4 regions of the Nocardia sp. 2TAF39 genome follow, and region 2 is predicted to be linked to each of the others. Evidence: riboswitches for the same ligand, from Rfam matches in the RefSeq annotation. Region 2 holds a riboswitch; each other region holds the start of a gene.

Region 1 (4,032 bases), on a different contig from region 2:
CACGTAGAGGGTTTGGTTGGTTCCCGCCTGCGCTGGGTCCGAGCAGGTCGGCGCCTGGGACAGGCCGTAGCGCAGGGTGCCACCCGGTCGCGGCGGGCCCGCATCGCCGCCGGATGTGGCCGAATCACTGCCGCAGGCGGCCACGGTGGTGGCCGCGGCGAGCGCGCCGGCGAGCGCGACGATTCGGTCGGTTCGGATCACGGTGCAACTCCAGATATTTCGGTGCGGACGAGCTCGTCGTTCGAGGCGGGATCGGGGGCGGCGACGCCGGTCGCCAACGGTCGGCTGGGAATGCGCCGGCGCAGTTCGGGCGCGACCTCGGCCTGGAAGAGCGCGAGGCTGTCCAGGTACTGCCGCTCGCTGCGTCCGTCGCGTTCGGCGGCCAGGTGGATCACCTCGTGGCCGAGCCGCTCATGCTGGCGGCCGACCTTGTCGACCACTTCTTCGGGACTGCCGATCAGGGCCGAGCTGCGGGCGACGAAGTCGTCCAGCGTTTCGAACACGATGGGCAGGTCGAGCCTGCGCGCCGACGTCAGCCGCGCTTCGAAAATCGGCCGGTAGGTCTCGCGCGCCTCTTGGGAGGTGCGTGCCACGTGGAATCCGGTGGTGCCCGCGCCGACGAGCGCGTCGGCCGGGTCGTGTCCGTAGAACGCCCACCGCTCCCGGTAGTGGCGCACCAGCTCGGCGTACGGCTCGATCGGATTGGTGACGTTCGCCGAGAACAGCGGATCACCGTGGCGCGCGGCGAGTTCCACCGATTCGCGGCTGGTGGCGCTGCCGTGCCAGATCCGAATCTTCGGCTGGCACGGCCGCGGCAGCGCCTTGGCCTCCTGCAGCGGCGGACGGAATCGTCCGGCCCAGGTGACGCTGTCACTGGCCCACAGCGCACGTAGCAGCTCATAGCCTTCGCGGTTGCGGTCCCACTGGTCGTCGGTGGTGACGTGGAACAGCTGCGCTTGCGCGGCACCGTTGCCCTTGCCGATGATCAGCTCCAGCCGTCCGCCGGACAGGTTGTCCAGTGTCGAGTAGTCCTCGAAGGCGCGCACCGGATCCAGCAGGCTCAGCGTGGTCACTGCGGTGAACAGTGTGATCCGGGAGGTGACGGCGGCGAGATGGCTGAGGATCACCGGCGGCGCCGCGGACAGGAACGGATCCTCGTGCCGCTCGCCGACGGCGAACCCGTCGTAGCCGAGTTCCTCGGCGAGCCGGGCCTGTTCGACGACGGTGCGCAGGCGCTCGCGGGTGTCGGGCAGCGTGCCGGTGTTCGGATCCGGTACCCGCGTGACGAGGGTGAACAGCAGGAACTTCATGCGGTCGCTCCCAGGGCGTCGGCGGGCAGATATTTCTCGAACGGGTGTTGGCCGATCTGTTCCGCGGGCAGGTGCGGGTCGTAGCAGGCGGTGTATCCGGCGGCGAGGTAGAGGCCGACGGCCTCGGGCTGACGCGGACCGGTGGTGAGGTAGATGCGCCGGTAGCCGCGGCGCGCGATCTCGGTCTCCAGATGGTCGAGTACGAATCGCCCCAGCCCTTGCCTGCGGTGCTCGCGGGAGGTCCAGATCCGCTTCAGCTCGGCGGTTTCGGTGTCGTAGCGCTGAAAGGCACCACCGGCCACCGCTTCTCCGTCCCTGGTGACGATCAGCATGGCGCCGTGCGGCGGCGTGAACGCCGAGGCCGGGTGGTTGCGCAGCGAGGTATTCACCTCCCCTGGCGTGCGGCCGTAGCGGCTGCTGTATTCGATGGCGAGCTCGGCGAGCAGCGCTGCGGCGAGCAGATCGGTCTGGGCCACGCGGTGCACGCGCAGTACCGCGGTCGATAGCTGTGATGTCATCGGCTCAGCCCGTGATGTACTGCGCGAATGGGCGGGTCCCAGCCGGAATGGGGGCGAGGTTGCGCACGAATCGGACGAGCAGGATGAGCGCGATGGCGCTGATTACCCAGCGCCAGGGGTGGCGGGTCTTGGCGACGATGGGCGCTGCGGTGGACGGGGGAGGTGCGGCGATGGCGTCGGGCTTGCCGGGCGTCGTGGCGTCCGGAGCGCCTTGCCCGGCTTCGGGTGCGGCGAACGCACTCATGACGGGGTCCTTCTGGGGGGAACGAACGAGACAACGCCGGGGGTGGCGGTCGCATCACCCGGCCAGCGACGGGTGCACAGGCTGGCTGTGGGAGGGGCAGCTACGACAGCTCGCGGAGGTGACTTTGCACTGGTCGATGTGGCGACGGGCCCAGCGGAGGCCGCGGGCAGTAGAGATGATCACTTCGGTTCCTCCATCGGTCCCGGCAGAAGCACCCGCACCCGGTGACCGGGGGGTTGCTGCGACGTCGACGAGCCAGGTCTCTCGGTCGCTCTGGATGGTTGATGTCGACCCTCGGTCAGCCGATACCGGGGTCGAGCCGAATCATCATGCCCAGTAAGTGAACCCTGGAACAAGAGAAGCAATCACCGTGAACGTAGACCTTGCCGCTCGCGGATTCAGCGGAACTTTGCGGTAGCTAAATGTGCGCTGTCGGCGGGGGTGAGCATCTCCGGCGCGTAAGCCCGATTACGGTGCAGGTCACCGAACGCCATAGGGCCCGATGCAGCCTACGCCCTCGCCGGTGCTGGGAGACAACGGCGGTGCGTGCATTCGGCATCGACCAGTTCCGGTACTCGACCGCGGCGGCATTCCGCCTGGACAACACCCTTATGTCGCGCACCGGCGGTGGCGGGTGTCCGTCCGGGTTCTGCTTCTTCCCACCGACGGTCGGAATCTTCGCGGTCCCGTGACCGTCCCGCTGGCGGAACGCGACCGCTGTGGGGGTGTGCTTTCAGCGGCCCGCTACCCGGATCCGAGCGGGCGGCCTTTCCAGCGCAAGATGCCCTGGCGGCGGGCGCGGTGCGAGCGCACCCATAGCAGAAGATACGCCCCGACCGAGATCGGATGCGCCAGGGCGGCAACGACGTCCGCGCCCGCGAGCGGGCCGCCGGTCTCCGTGGAACGGGCAAGCAGCCTGCTCATGACGGCGGCGAGATAGCCGAGCAAGCCAGCGCGGCGGATCGCGCCTCTGCCGAGCATCGCCGCCACCGGCGGCACCCAATACGCGAGGGCAGCAAGCAGTCCCACCGCCGCCCCGCCGGGAATAGTGCCGCCATAGGCCGACCACAGCCAGCGGGTGTAGCCCGCGTCCAGTTCGGCCGCGCCTCGATACATTCTGGTTCGCGCCAGCGGCCCCGCGGCCACCACTGCGGTGGAATGCTCGGCCCGGCGCAGAATTCGGGCGAGATCGAGGTCTTCGGTCACAGCCGCGGACACTGCGGCGTGCCCCCCGACGGCGCGGTAGGCGGCGTTGTCGAACACCAAGAACTGGCCGCAGGCCACCGCCGTGGACGGGCGCGGGCTGCGATTGGCGGCGGTGATCGGCAGCGTCGCGGCCCACGACCAGCACAGCAGCGGTTGCAGCACGGCTTCGACCACCGACCCGGCCAGCTGCAGCGGCCACGGCGACACCAGATCGACACGTCGCCTGCGCAATTCGCCGACCGCCGCCGCGATGGCGGCGGGCGCGAGGCGCACATCGGCGTCCAGGAAGACCAGCACCGGCGTGTGCACCTCCTCGGCCAGCCGGGCGCATGCGGCGGTCTTGCCGGTCCAGTCGGGCGAGGGTTCCGACTCGGTGCGCAGCAGGGTGAATCGCGAGTCGCCGTCGATCGTCGCGCTCGCGGCAGCGGAGGTGTCGTCGCTCGATGCGTCGTCGAGGATGCGCACGGACATGCGCGGGATGCGCACCTGGGCGCGCAGATCAGCGATCAATCCGGGTAGCCGATCGGCCTCGTCGCGCGCCGGGACGCACACCGTGACCGGCTCGATCACTGTGGTGGGCGTACTGGCCAAACGGCGTACGGTGATTCGATTGTAGAGGGCGATTCCCGCGCCCAGCGCCGCGAGCGCCGCAGCACACGTCACGGGGATCGAGGTCGCGGACGAGGTTTTCGGCCGATCGGAACTCACCATGTGCGCCACGCTATCCCGGCGCACCGACCAACCGCTCAGCGAT
Region 2 (4,032 bases):
TCCTGAATGATCTTCACCTTCCGATCGGCGGCCAGGTGCACGATCAGGTAGATCGGGATTCCTTCGTTCGCGTACTCCGCGCACTTGTCCACGGTGTCGGTGTACTCGGATCCTGGCGAGACGACCTCGGCCACCAGCAGCACGTCCGCTGTAGTCAACTCCCGGTCGTCATCGATGCACCGGTGCAGCGCCACATACGGTCGGCGAAACGAGAAACCGGGGCTCGCCGGGCGGCTCCGGACGTAGTGCATCTCGAAATACGTTACGACACCGGTGCACGGCTGATCCGGGCCCGCCTGTTCCAAGGCGTTCGCCAGCCGCCGGGCCACGTTGTTGTGTTGGAATGTTCCACTGCGGCAGAAGATCACGTGACCGTCGACCACCTCGATCTGCCGCTGGATGTCCTCCGGAAGCGCCGCGTAGCCCTCCCTCGGTGATGAGAAGGGCACCGGGGTCGGTGGCCCAGGCAGGCAGTGTGCTCATAGGTCCACCTCGTGGTCGGGTACCGGATACGCCGATAGTATCCGGCGGCCCCGTTCGGATCGGGGAACCGCAGCCTTCACCCGATGAGGCAGGGGGCAGCGCCCGTGGGGGCGGCCGAGGTGAAGGGGCGGGTTTCGGGGGTGGGATTCCACAGGCCGTTGGTGGCGGCGTAATCCCAGGTGGGGCCGGTGCGGACGAGGGTGGCGACGGCCTCGACGAGGCGTTCCACGTCGGCGGAGGTGGTGCCGAGGCCGATGCTGGCCCGAAGGGCGCCATCCAGACCGAGACGGGCGAGCAGCGGGTGAGCGCAGAAACGGCCGTCGCGGACGCCGATGCCGTGTTCGGCGGAGAGATAGGCGGCGACCTGGCCGGGGATGAAACCGTCCAGCGTGAAAGCGACGATGCCGACGGTATCGGGACTGTCGGTCCAGATGCGGAGCAAGCGCACACCGGGAATGGCGGCCAAGCCGTCGCGGAGGCGGTCGGCGAGTCGGTGTTCGTGCGCGGCAAGAGTTTCGGCGTCGATTGCACAGAGCGCGTCACAGGCGGCGGCCAGCGCGGCGGCGCCGAGCACATTCGGCGACCCGGCCTCGTGCCGCTGTGGAGCCGGGGCCCACTCAGCCCGCGTGGTGCTCACCTCCCGCACCGCCCCGCCGCCCGCCAAATACGGCTGGGCCGCGTCCAGCCAGTCGCGGCGGCCGACGAGCACGCCCGCACCGAACGGCGCGTACAGCTTGTGCCCGGAGAAGGCCAGGTAGTCGATGCCCGTCTCGCGCAAGCTGATTCGCCGGTGCGGCGCCAATTGCGCAGCGTCCACCAGGATCCGGGCGCCGCACTGGTGCGCGATGGTGGCCAGCCGTTCCAGCGGAAGCACTTCACCGGTCACGTTCGACGCGCCGGTCACCGCGAGCAACGCGGCCGGTCTACTGCACAGCTCGGCGACCAGCGTGCCGATGGTCTCCTCGACGGTATCGGCGGCCGCTACGACGCGCCGACCGTTCCTGGCCCACGGCAGGAAGTTGGCGTGGTGCTCGATGTCGAGCACCACCGTCTCGCCGGGCACGCAGGAGGCCAGCAGGTTCAGCGAGTCGGTGGTGTTGCGGGTGAACACGGCCACCTGGTCGTCGGCGGCGTCGAGGAACCGGGTGACCGAGCCGCGCGCGGCCTCGTAGCACTCGGTGGAGATCCGGGAGGCGTAACCCGCACCGCGGTGCACGCTCGCATAGAACGGCAGCAGCTGCTGTACCCGGTCGATGACCTGCGCCAATGCGGGCGCGCTCGCCGCGTAGTCGAAGTTGGCGTAGGTGGTCGTCCCACCCTGCACGAGCGGCACTCGGAGGTCGTCGCCGGAGACCCGGGCGAGGGCGGCACAGGTGTTGTCGACAGCAGTGGTCATCACGTAAATCCCGTCGGTTCAGGGACCCGCAATCGAATGGCTCGTCGAGTCCGCGCTTGCCGCGCCCGGTCGGGCGTCGGCCGTGTCGTCACCCGGAGCACCCCACCGCGGAGGAGGGTTGCCGACCAGCAAGCCGGGGCTTGACGCTGGTACTCATGACCTGATCCGAGATTGGCAGACACAAACCGGAACTGTCAACCTGGCCCCCCGGAACGTGCCACGGGCGCCGCTCGCGGCAGCAACCGTGACGGGGGATCCGGTCGGCGTCGAGGTGAGACCACCGACCGGCGGCCAGCAATCATCTAGCGAACTCTCCGCACATGCCGGCGACCAGGCGCTGCCGTGCCACAAACCGGGAAAATAGACCAGAACTGCAACAACCCGCACAGCACCGGCCGGCCCCCGCGGACCGGTTCGGTGAACAACGAACGACAACAACCCGGGTACCGTGGACGATTGGCCAGCGTGGCGTTTGCCCTTTGGTAACCCAACTATGACACAACTACCGGAAGTGCGAGGCCAGTTCGATGGGAGGTGCGCAGAGCACCATGCTCCAGCCCCAGGTTGACGCGACGACAAGCCCGCTGCTGCGAGGCGGCCATGCCCCCCAGGCCCGCACGCTCGTCGACATCATGACGGCCACCGCACTCACCCACCCCGACGCCCCCGCCATCGACGACGGCCAGGTGGTGCTCTCCTACCTGGAGCTCGTGGTCGAGATCGAAAAGACCATGGCCCGGCTCGCCACGGCGGGCGTGCGATCCGGCGACCGGGTCGGTGTACGTCTGCCGTCGGGCACGCGCGGGCTCTATGTCACCATCCTCGCCGTCTTGTACGCCGGCGCCGCCTATGTGCCGGTCGACGCCGACGACCCCGACGAGCGCGCCCAGCTGGTATTCGGCGAAGCCCAGGTCACCGCGATCGTGACCGCCGAAGGAATCGAGACCACGGCCGCAGGCATCCGTGCGGCCGAGCGGGACACGCGCGACGACAACTGGTCCACGCTGCCCACCCCCGACGACGACGCCTGGATCATCTTCACCTCCGGCTCCACCGGAACACCGAAAGGCGTTGCCGTCACACACCGCAATGCCGCCGCCTTCGTCGACGCCGAAGCCGACCTGTTCCTGCGCGACGCCCCGATCGGTCCCGGCGATCGGGTCCTCGCGGGTCTCTCGGTAGCCTTCGACGCGTCCTGCGAGGAAATGTGGCTGGCCTGGCATAACGGCGCCTGTCTCGTCCCCGCCCCGCGCGATCTGGTGCGCACCGGCGCCGATCTCGGTCCCTGGCTGGTGCGGCGCGAGATCAGCATCGTCTCGACCGTGCCGACCCTGGCGGCGACCTGGCCGGTCGAGGCATTGGAGGCGGTACGCCTGCTGATCTTCGGCGGCGAGGCCGTGCCGCCGGAACTCGCCGAACGTCTTACCGGAAACGGTGATTCGAATCGCGAAGTATGGAATACCTACGGGCCCACCGAGGCGACGGTCGTCGCCTGCGCCGCGCTGCTGAATGGCCAATGGCCGATCCGGATCGGGCTTCCGCTCAACGGCTGGGACCTCATCGTGGTGGACCAGGCGGGAAACCCGGTGGCAGAGGGCGAATCCGGCGAACTGGTCATCGGCGGCGTCGGCCTCGCGCGCTATCTCGACCCGACCAAAGACGCCGAGAAGTACGCCCCGCTGCCCTCGGTCGGCTGGGACCGCGCCTACCGCAGCGGCGACCTGGTCCGCAACGACAGCACCGGGTTGGTCTTCCTGGGCCGGGCCGATGATCAGATCAAGCTCGGCGGTCGCCGCATCGAGCTCGGCGAGATCGACAACGCGCTCCAGCATCTTCCCGGGGTCACGGGTGCCGCCGCCGCGATCCGAACCACCGAGGCGGGCAACAAGATCCTGGTCGGCTACCTGACCGGTACGGCGCAGAACTTCGACGCCAAAGCCGCGAGAGCCACTCTCACCGAACAACTTCCAGCTCCGCTGGTCCCCAGACTCGCGGTGGTCGACGAGCTACCCACCCGCACCTCCGGCAAGGTCGACCGCGACGCGCTGCCCTGGCCGCTGCCCAACTCCGCCGACGACGATGATGACAACGACCTGACCGGCACCGCGCAATGGGTTGCCGGACTGTGGAATTCGATTCTCGGTGCGCAGGTC
Region 3 (4,032 bases), on a different contig from region 2:
CGCGGTCACGATCAACACCATGGGTGTCGGCTAGCGCGGCAATGCTCGGTGTCGGTGTCGGTGTCGGTGTCGGTGTCGGTGTCGGTGTCGGCTGGCATTCGGGCGTACACGCCCCGTCACGGGCGACGTCGCAGCTCAGCGTCCGGACCGCACGCCGATCCGCGCCAGCCGCATGGTCTCGGTCAGCAGCTTCGATACCGCGGCCGCCTCGGTGAGGAAACCGTCGTGCCCGTCGCGCGAGTGCACGACCTCCAGCCCGTCGCAGCCGGGTAGCAGATCGGCCAGCTCCTGCTGGGTCCAGAGCGGGTAGAGCCGATCGGAGTCGACGCCGCCGACCACGCAGGGCACCGGCGTGGCCGCGAGCGCCGCCGCGACACCGCCGCGCCCACGGCCGACGTCATGGCGGTTCATCGCCTCGGTGAGCAGCACGTAGGTGGCGGGATCGAAGCGTTTGCACAGCTTCTCGGCCTGGTGGTCCAGGTAGCTCTGCACCGCGTAGCGGCCGCCGCGTAACGGATCCTCGTCGTCCTGCGGCTTGTTCTGGAACCGGTGGTCGAGCTCGGACTCGGTGCGGTAGGTCAGGTGCGCGATGCGCCGGGCGATGCCCATGCCGGCCCTCGGGGCGCGGTCGGTGTCGTGATAGTCGCCGCCCTGCCAGTCGGGGTCGGCCTTGATCGCCGCGATCTGCGTGGTCTGAGTGCCGATCTGGTCGGCGGTGGCGCGCGCGCCGACCGCGAGCACCAGCGCGGAGGCGACCCGTTCCGGCGCGCCGACCATCCACTCCAGCACCCGCATGCCGCCCATCGACCCGCCGACGATGGCGGCGAGCCGCCGGATGCCGAGCAGGTCCATCAGAACTGCCTCCGCGGTCACCTGGTCCCGGATCGAGATCTCCGGAAACCGTGCGCCCCAAGGCTTTCCGTCCGGAGCGCGGGTGGACGGGCCAGTGCTGCCCATGCAGCCGCCGAGCACGTTCGTCGCGATCACACACCATTCGTCGGTGTCCAGCGGCGCGCCGGGACCGACCATCCCGTCCCACCAGCCGGGCAGCGGGTGGATGTCATCGGGCCTGCCGACGACGTGCGAGTCGCCGGTCAGCGCGTGTTCGACAAGCACGACATTGTCCAGCGCGGGAGAGAGCTCACCCCAACGCTGCACCGCCAAGTGGACATCAGGAACGACCGCCCCGCTCTCCAGCAGCACATCCCCGATGTCGATGATGCCGAGCTGCCCGTCCGGAGGTGGAAGTACCACGCCGGAGGAACGGGCGGAATTCGGTTCGATACGCACGGTCACGACGCCGCTGCCGCGAAACCGGCACGAGGGTCGGCGTCGATATCTTGGATACCAACTGCGAGGCAGACCAGGCCGAAGACAGCTCTGAAGATCGATCTCTCGTTGGGCGTCGAATGAGAATGCGTCGTCGACGCCGGGTGAAGCACGAGAGAACGCACGTCCCTGATGTTAGCCACATGGCTCTGCGGGGCCGATCCGTCGACGAACTTCTTGCCTGCGCCGAAGCGGTCGCGCGGCTCGACCACGGCGACCGTGTCGTTCGGGACCAGTTGCCGCCTGTGCGCGCGAGTGCTCATCATGCCGGAACGAACCTCTCCGACGGGGATTTGCTCAGTGTCGAACGACACCTGCGCCAGGTAGTCTCCGGCCGCGGGCGGGGTGAACTCACTCATGGTTTTGCTCCAAAGCAGGTGTTCGCCGGTACTGAGGCTTATCGGGGTGCGTGTGAACAACAACACATTTCGGCGACCTCCTGAGCGCGCTTGCTCCCGACTTTCGGGAGCCAGGTCATCACCCGGAGCACCCCACCGCAGCTGGAGGGTTGCCGGCCAGCGAGCCGGGGCTTGGCGCTGGCACTCATGACCTTTTCGGCATCATAGCTGGCAGGCGGTCAGCCTTCGAAATCTTCTGGCGAACTCACTGGCCATCGCTGGTTCGCGCGACGCAGCAGGTGCGTACGAATTCGTCGAAGGTGTCGGTGAGCGCGGCGCGTCCTGCCGCGGCCGCGCTCGCAATGTCGCCGTGGCCGAACACCTCGCCCGAGCACTCCATGCCGACGTGGCCGATCAGCTGCCAGGTTCCGACGATCAGGCGCACCGCGGGCGAGTCGGGCTCGGTGCGGAGCCGCTCGGCCACCACGGCTGCGATCGCGGCGGTCTTGTCGTCGGCATGCTCGAGGCTGCGCGCGCTGACCGACGGGCTGCTGCGCAGAATCCGCTGCATCTGCTGGAACTGCCGGAACGAGATCGGTCCCGTGTTGCCTTCGTCGGCAGCCTGGTCGACCACGCGTAGGAACGCCTCGCGCAGCGCACCGAGTTCGTTTCCGGTGACCGGAAGGCCGCGCAAAGTCTCGGCGACGGCGAACCCGAAGTCCTGGATCGGGCCGAGGACGATGTCCTCTTTGCTGTCGAAGTAGCGGTTGATCGTGCGCGGCGAGACGTCGGCGGCGTGGGCGATCTGCTCAACCGTTGTCGCATCGAAGCCCTGGGTGTCGCACAGGTCGAGACCGACCTCGATGATGCGCAACCTGGTCTGCTGCTTCTTGCGTTCGCGCAGGCCGGGCTGCCCCGCGTTCGCTGGGGGGCTCGCGGAGGTGTCCGCCGCAGCGCTCGCGCCGATCGGCGCTGATGACTCGAGCATTCGTACATGGTATCGCGATCTGCCAGTGTGCTGTCTAAAACCGTCAAATGTCTGATTGCGACATTTTTCACTTGACGACAAATGTCGCCAAATGACAGGATGGCTCCACTACTTCGACCAACGAGGAGATGACGGTGACCGAGACTGCGAAAGCGGTAGACGTTCCGGAAAGACAGGGCAGTTCGGCGCGCTGGCTTGCGCTGGGGGTGATTGCTTTGTCCCAGCTCATGGTGGTTCTGGACGCCACGATCGTGACAATCTCGCTGCCGTTCGCCCAACGCGATCTCGACATCAGCGACGGCAACCGGCAGTGGATGCTCACGGCCTACACGCTGATCTTCGGCGGCCTGCTGCTGCTGGGCGGCAGGCTGGCCGATTACCTGGGGCGGCGCCGGATCTTGCTCATCGGGCTGGTCGGCTTCGCAGGTGCCTCCGCCCTGGCCGGTCTCGCGCAGAATGGCGCCGAAATGTTTGCTGGGCGTGCGCTCCAGGGCGCTTTCGCCGCGCTGCTCGCACCGGCCGCGCTCTCGCTGCTGTCGGTGACTTTCACCGAACCCGGTGAGCGCGCCAAGGCCTTCGGCCTGTTCGCCGGCGTCTCCGCGGGCGGCGCGGCGCTCGGCTTGATCGCGGGCGGTGCACTCACCGAGTACGCGTCGTGGCGCTGGTGCCTGCTGGTCAACACGCCGGTCGCGTTCCTCGCGTTGCTCGGCGCGTTGGCCTGGGTGGTGAAGGACGTGCCGACGCCGCGCAGCGGGGGTTACGACGTGCCGGGCGCCGTCACCGTGACGATGGGCCTGATCGCCATCGTGTACGGCTTCAGCCGTGCCGCCGAAGACGGCTGGCTGGCGGGCAGCACCCTCGCGTTGCTCATCGTGGGGCTGGCACTGCTCATCGCCTTCGTCGCGATCGAACGGCGCTCGTCGAACCCGCTGTTGCCGCTGCATATTCCTGGGGAGATCAACCGGGGTGGCGCGTTCCTTGCCGCGCTGCTCATCCCGATCGCCATGTTCGCGATGTTCCTGTTCCTGAGCTTCTACTTCCAGGTCACGCTCGGCTACTCGGCGCTGAAGGCCGGCTTCGCGTTCCTGCCGTTCCCGGCGGGCATCGCGATCTCCGCGGGCGTCACCAGCGCGTTGCTGCCGAAGCTCGGGCCGCGTCCGCTGATGGTGGGCGGCGCCGTGCTCGGGGTCATCGGCCTGGTGCTGCTCGCGCAACTGGGCTTCGGCGACAGTTACCTCGCGGGTGTGCTGCCCGCGCAGGCGCTGATCGCGCTGGGTATGGGCCCGCTGTTCGTCGGCATGCAGACCGTTGCGCTGCATCAAGTTGAGGAAGAGGACTCGGGTGTGGCCTCTGCGCTGCTGAACGCGGCGCAGCAAG
Region 4 (4,032 bases), on a different contig from region 2:
CGCCGACATCGCGGATGGCCCACTGCTCGAGGGTGTTGGCGACCATGTCGACCTGCTTGGAGTGGCGGCGCGCGGCTTCGGAGCCTTCGTCGTAGTCGATGTCTTCGGGGTCGACGATGACCTCGATTGTCGGCGAGTGGTCGAGCTCGCGCAGCTCGAGCGGGGTGAACTTGGCCTGGGCGGGTCCGCGGCGGCCGAAGACGTGGACCTCGACGGCCTTGTTGTTCTTCAACCCCTTGTAGACGTTCGGCGGGATCTCGGTGGGCAGCAGTTCGTCGCCGGTCTTGGCCAGCACGCGCGCCACGTCGAGTGCGACGTTGCCGACGCCGAGGACCGCGACCTTCTCCGCGTCCAGTGGCCAGGTGCGCGGTACGTCGGGGTGCCCGTCGTACCAGGACACGAAGTCCGCCGCGCCGAACGAACCGTCCAGGCCGATGCCGGGGACGTCCAGGGCGCGGTCGGCATTGGCTCCGGTGGAGAAGATCACCGCGTCGTAGAAGGTGCGCAGGTCATCGAGGGTGATGTCGGTGCCGTAGTCGATGTTGCCGAGCAGCCGCACCTGCGGCTTGTCGAGCACCTTGTGCAGGGCGGTGATGATTCCCTTGATCCGCGGATGGTCCGGCGCGACGCCGTAGCGGATCAGCCCGAATGGCGCCGGCATGCGCTCGAACAGGTCGATGCTCACCTCGGCGTCGGATTTCATCAACGCGTCGGCGGCGTAGATCCCGGCTGGTCCGGCGCCCACGATCGCGATGCGGAGCGGGCGAGTCTCGGCGGTCTGCGCGTCAGGCCCGGAGGAGGCAGCTTGCGTCACCACGGCGGCCCCGCGTACACCGCTTGTTGATCCTGCACTCTGTTCGGTCATCTCTTACGCGCACCCTTATGGTCGAAACAATTAACGACGTCGGTCTTAGCTTAGGCTAAGTTGACGCCCTGCTTTGGTTGCACCCTGTCGGTGTCGACACCGGCGATGCTTGCTCGGGTCTGCACGGTGCCCGGTTCACTGCGGCGACGAGCTGCCGATTCGCTATGACAGCCGGCCGCAGTTCGCGATTCTATCGGGGTAGCCGATGCTGCCCCGCGCCGGTGCGTGAACCTTCGGACGTCACAATCGCCGGTTACCCGTTCCCGCGCTCGCTATAGCGACCGTCCGGTCTCCGTCGAGCAATAGGCGTGTCCCGAATCGGGGCCGAGCGCTCGATACCGGCAGCGACCAGGGATCATCGAGTCATGACCGAGCGACAGCCGACCGCGGGCGAGGACGAAATCATCCGGGTCGATCAGACCGACAAGCGCTCCGCGGTTCCTTTCGTCGCGGCCGCCGTGGTCGCGGTGATCGTGCTGGTCGCGATCGTGCTCGGCGGGATGCTGTCGCCGACTGAGAAGAATGTCACAGATTCCGACCGGATCGTCGCGGCGGTCCGCAACTTCGTCGAGGGCTCCAACAGCACCGGCACGGTGCCGCCGCCCGGCACCGCCTGCCAGGGCTTCGACGCCGCACGTGCGCCGCTGGCCGGACAGGCGGGGCCCGGAAAGTCCGTCGAAATCACGAAACTCGACAATCCGATGACCGACGGTGACAAGGGCAAGGCGACCGTGACCACCAAGGTCGACGGCAACGAGACGACAGCGACCTGGAATCTGACCAGATCCGGCGGCAAGTGGCTGGTCTGCAACTGACCGTTCCCGCTGTGTGACCAACCGTTTGACATGGTGACCCGCGTCGGTGCAATCTCAGTCGAAGGTCATGAGAACCAGTGTCAAGCCCCGGCATTACTGGTCGGCAACCCTCCTCCGCGGTGGGGTGCTCCGGGTGACGACCTGGCCGTGGCTCGAACCTGAGCGCGGCAAGTGCGGATTCGCAGGAGGTGCACATGAGTTATGCCGGTGACATCACCCCCCAGCAGGCGTGGGAAGTGTTGCGCGACCATCCCGAGGCCGTCTTGGTCGACGTGCGGACTGAAGCCGAATGGAAATTTGTCGGTGTCCCCGATACGAGCTCGATCGGGCGGCCGACCGTGCTGATCGAGTGGGTCGACTCCACCGGCGCACGCAACGAAGCGTTCGTCGAGCAGCTGAAGCAGGCCCTGGTGGACCACGCCCCGGAAGCTCCGGTCGTGTTCTTGTGTCGCTCCGGCCAGCGTTCGATCGGCGCGGCTGTCACCGCGACCACCGCGGGCTACCGCACCTCCTATAACGTGCTCGAAGGCTTCGAAGGTCCCCTCGACGAATTCGGGCATCGCGGCGGCTCCGGCTGGCGTGCCCTCGGACTACCCTGGCGGCAGTCGTGATCACCGGCGGTGCGTTCGACCGGCCGCTGCCCGAGGGCGTCGGTCCCGCGACGCTCGGTGTGCGGGGTGGACTGCGGCGCTCGGGTTTCGAGGAAACCGCCGAGGCGCTCTACCTGAGCTCCGGCTTCGTCTACGAGAGCGCGGAGGCCGCGGAGGCCGCCTTCACCGGCGACGTCGAGCACTTCGTCTACTCCCGTTACGGCAATCCGACGGTCGCCATGTTCGAGGAGCGGATGCGGCTGATCGACGGCGCCGAAGCGTGCTTCGCGACCGCGAGCGGGATGTCCGCGGTATTCACCGCCCTCGGTGCGCTGCTCGGCGCCGGCGATCGACTCGTCGCCGCACGCAGCCTGTTCGGCTCCTGCTTCGTGGTGTGCAACGAGATCCTGCCGCGGTGGGGCGTGGAGACCGTCTTCGTCGACGGCGAAGATCTGGACCAGTGGGAACAGGCGCTGTCGGTGCCCACCCAGGCAGTGTTCTTCGAGACGCCCGCCAACCCGATGCAGACGCTGGTCGATGTACGCCGGGTGACCGAGCTGGCGCATGCGGCGGGCGCGAAAGTGGTGCTGGACAACGTCTTCGCCACACCACTGCTGCAACGCGGGTTCGAACTCGGCGCCGACGTGGTGGTCTACTCCGGTACCAAGCACATCGACGGGCAGGGCCGGGTGCTCGGCGGTGCCATTCTCGGTGCCGAGGACTACATCGACGGTCCGGTGAAAACGCTGATGCGTCATACCGGTCCGGCGCTGAGCCCGTTCAATGCGTGGACGCTGCTCAAGGGGCTGGAGACGATGCCGCTGCGGGTGCGCCATTCGGCGGAGTCGGCGTTGCGGATCGCCCGCTTCCTGGCGGACAACAAGGCCGTCAGCTGGGTGAAGTACCCGTTTCTGGAATCACATCCGCAGCACACTCTGGCCACCAGTCAGATGAGTGCGGGCGGCACCGTGGTCACCTTCGAGCTGAAGGCGCCCGAACACGAGGCGAAGAAGCGCGCGTTCGAGGTGCTGAACCAGCTGCGGATCGTGGACATCTCCAACAACCTCGGCGACGCCAAATCCCTGATCACCCATCCCGCCACGACAACCCACCGCGCGATGGGTCCCGAGGGTCGAGCCACCATCGGCCTCTCCGACGGCGTCGTCCGCATCTCAGTAGGGCTCGAAGACGTCGAAGACCTCCTCGGCGATCTCGACCAAGCCCTGGCCTGACCAGCACACACCTCGGGTATCCAGCTGGCTCCTGACGGGGTCAGGTGTTGGCGGTGTGCTCGATCTTGGTGAGATGAGCGATGTTTGCCTGGTCCTCAGGGGTGCTGCTCGGTTCGGTGGTGAACCAGGCGTCGAGGATTTCGCGGAGTTCGGCGCTCGAGGTCGAACGCAGGCTCAGAGCCAGGACGTTCGCGTCGTTCCAGGTGCGGGCGCCTGCCGCGGTCGCGGCATCGGTGCAGAGTGCCGCGCGGATGCCCGCGACCTTGTTGGCCGCCATCGAGGCGCCGGTGCCGGTCCAGCAGCAGACGATGGCCTGGTCGGTGCGGCCGGCCGCGACGTCGCGTGCGGCCACTTCGCTCGCCCAGGCCCAGTCGTCGCGTTCCGCGTCGGACAGCGCGCCGTGCGGCACGGTTTCGTGTCCGCGCCTGCCCAACTCGCCGACCAATTCCTCGGCCACGCCTACCCGCTCATCCGCCGCCACCGAAATTCGCATGTTTCCAGCGTAGTGGGCCTTCTCACCAGGTAGTCGG

What was found. Region 2 has a riboswitch for S-adenosylmethionine ahead of AB4Z47_RS09970 (aminotransferase class V-fold PLP-dependent enzyme). Riboswitches for the same ligand answer to the same signal wherever they lie in the genome.
Region 1: another riboswitch for S-adenosylmethionine. It lies ahead of AB4Z47_RS20830 (hypothetical protein); the one in region 2 lies ahead of AB4Z47_RS09970 (aminotransferase class V-fold PLP-dependent enzyme).
Region 3: another riboswitch for S-adenosylmethionine. It lies ahead of AB4Z47_RS17880 (hypothetical protein); the one in region 2 lies ahead of AB4Z47_RS09970 (aminotransferase class V-fold PLP-dependent enzyme).
Region 4: another riboswitch for S-adenosylmethionine. It lies ahead of AB4Z47_RS06850 (rhodanese-like domain-containing protein); the one in region 2 lies ahead of AB4Z47_RS09970 (aminotransferase class V-fold PLP-dependent enzyme).

The regions. Positions count from the first base shown of each region.
Region 1 covers NZ_JBFRFQ010000035.1:20,137-24,168, forward strand. Annotated here, with positions in the region: gene AB4Z47_RS20815 (ABC transporter substrate-binding protein) at 1-201, opposite strand, end outside; gene AB4Z47_RS20820 (LLM class flavin-dependent oxidoreductase) at 198-1,310, opposite strand; gene AB4Z47_RS20825 (GNAT family N-acetyltransferase) at 1,307-1,828, opposite strand; gene AB4Z47_RS20830 (hypothetical protein) at 1,833-2,072, opposite strand; SAM riboswitch class I at 2,263-2,356, opposite strand; gene AB4Z47_RS20835 (hypothetical protein) at 2,615-2,764, shown strand; gene AB4Z47_RS20840 (glycosyltransferase) at 2,817-3,989, opposite strand; gene AB4Z47_RS20845 (LppM family (lipo)protein) at 4,025-4,032, opposite strand, start outside.
Region 2 covers NZ_JBFRFQ010000012.1:94,354-98,385, forward strand. Annotated here, with positions in the region: gene AB4Z47_RS09965 (Uma2 family endonuclease) at 1-449, opposite strand, end outside; gene AB4Z47_RS09970 (aminotransferase class V-fold PLP-dependent enzyme) at 560-1,879, opposite strand; SAM riboswitch class IV at 1,927-2,040, opposite strand; gene AB4Z47_RS09975 (Pls/PosA family non-ribosomal peptide synthetase) at 2,428-4,032, shown strand, end outside.
Region 3 covers NZ_JBFRFQ010000026.1:37,552-41,583, reverse strand. Annotated here, with positions in the region: gene AB4Z47_RS17890 (DUF3017 domain-containing protein) at 1-34, shown strand, start outside; gene metX (homoserine O-acetyltransferase MetX) at 136-1,296, opposite strand; gene AB4Z47_RS17880 (hypothetical protein) at 1,293-1,688, opposite strand; SAM riboswitch class IV at 1,770-1,880, opposite strand; gene AB4Z47_RS17875 (TetR family transcriptional regulator) at 1,933-2,655, opposite strand; gene AB4Z47_RS17870 (MFS transporter) at 2,784-4,032, shown strand, end outside.
Region 4 covers NZ_JBFRFQ010000007.1:128,457-132,488, reverse strand. Annotated here, with positions in the region: gene AB4Z47_RS06860 (FAD-dependent oxidoreductase) at 1-865, opposite strand, end outside; gene AB4Z47_RS06855 (Rv0361 family membrane protein) at 1,231-1,680, shown strand; SAM riboswitch class IV at 1,744-1,860, shown strand; gene AB4Z47_RS06850 (rhodanese-like domain-containing protein) at 1,875-2,291, shown strand; gene AB4Z47_RS06845 (O-succinylhomoserine sulfhydrylase) at 2,288-3,502, shown strand; gene AB4Z47_RS06840 (RpiB/LacA/LacB family sugar-phosphate isomerase) at 3,543-3,995, opposite strand.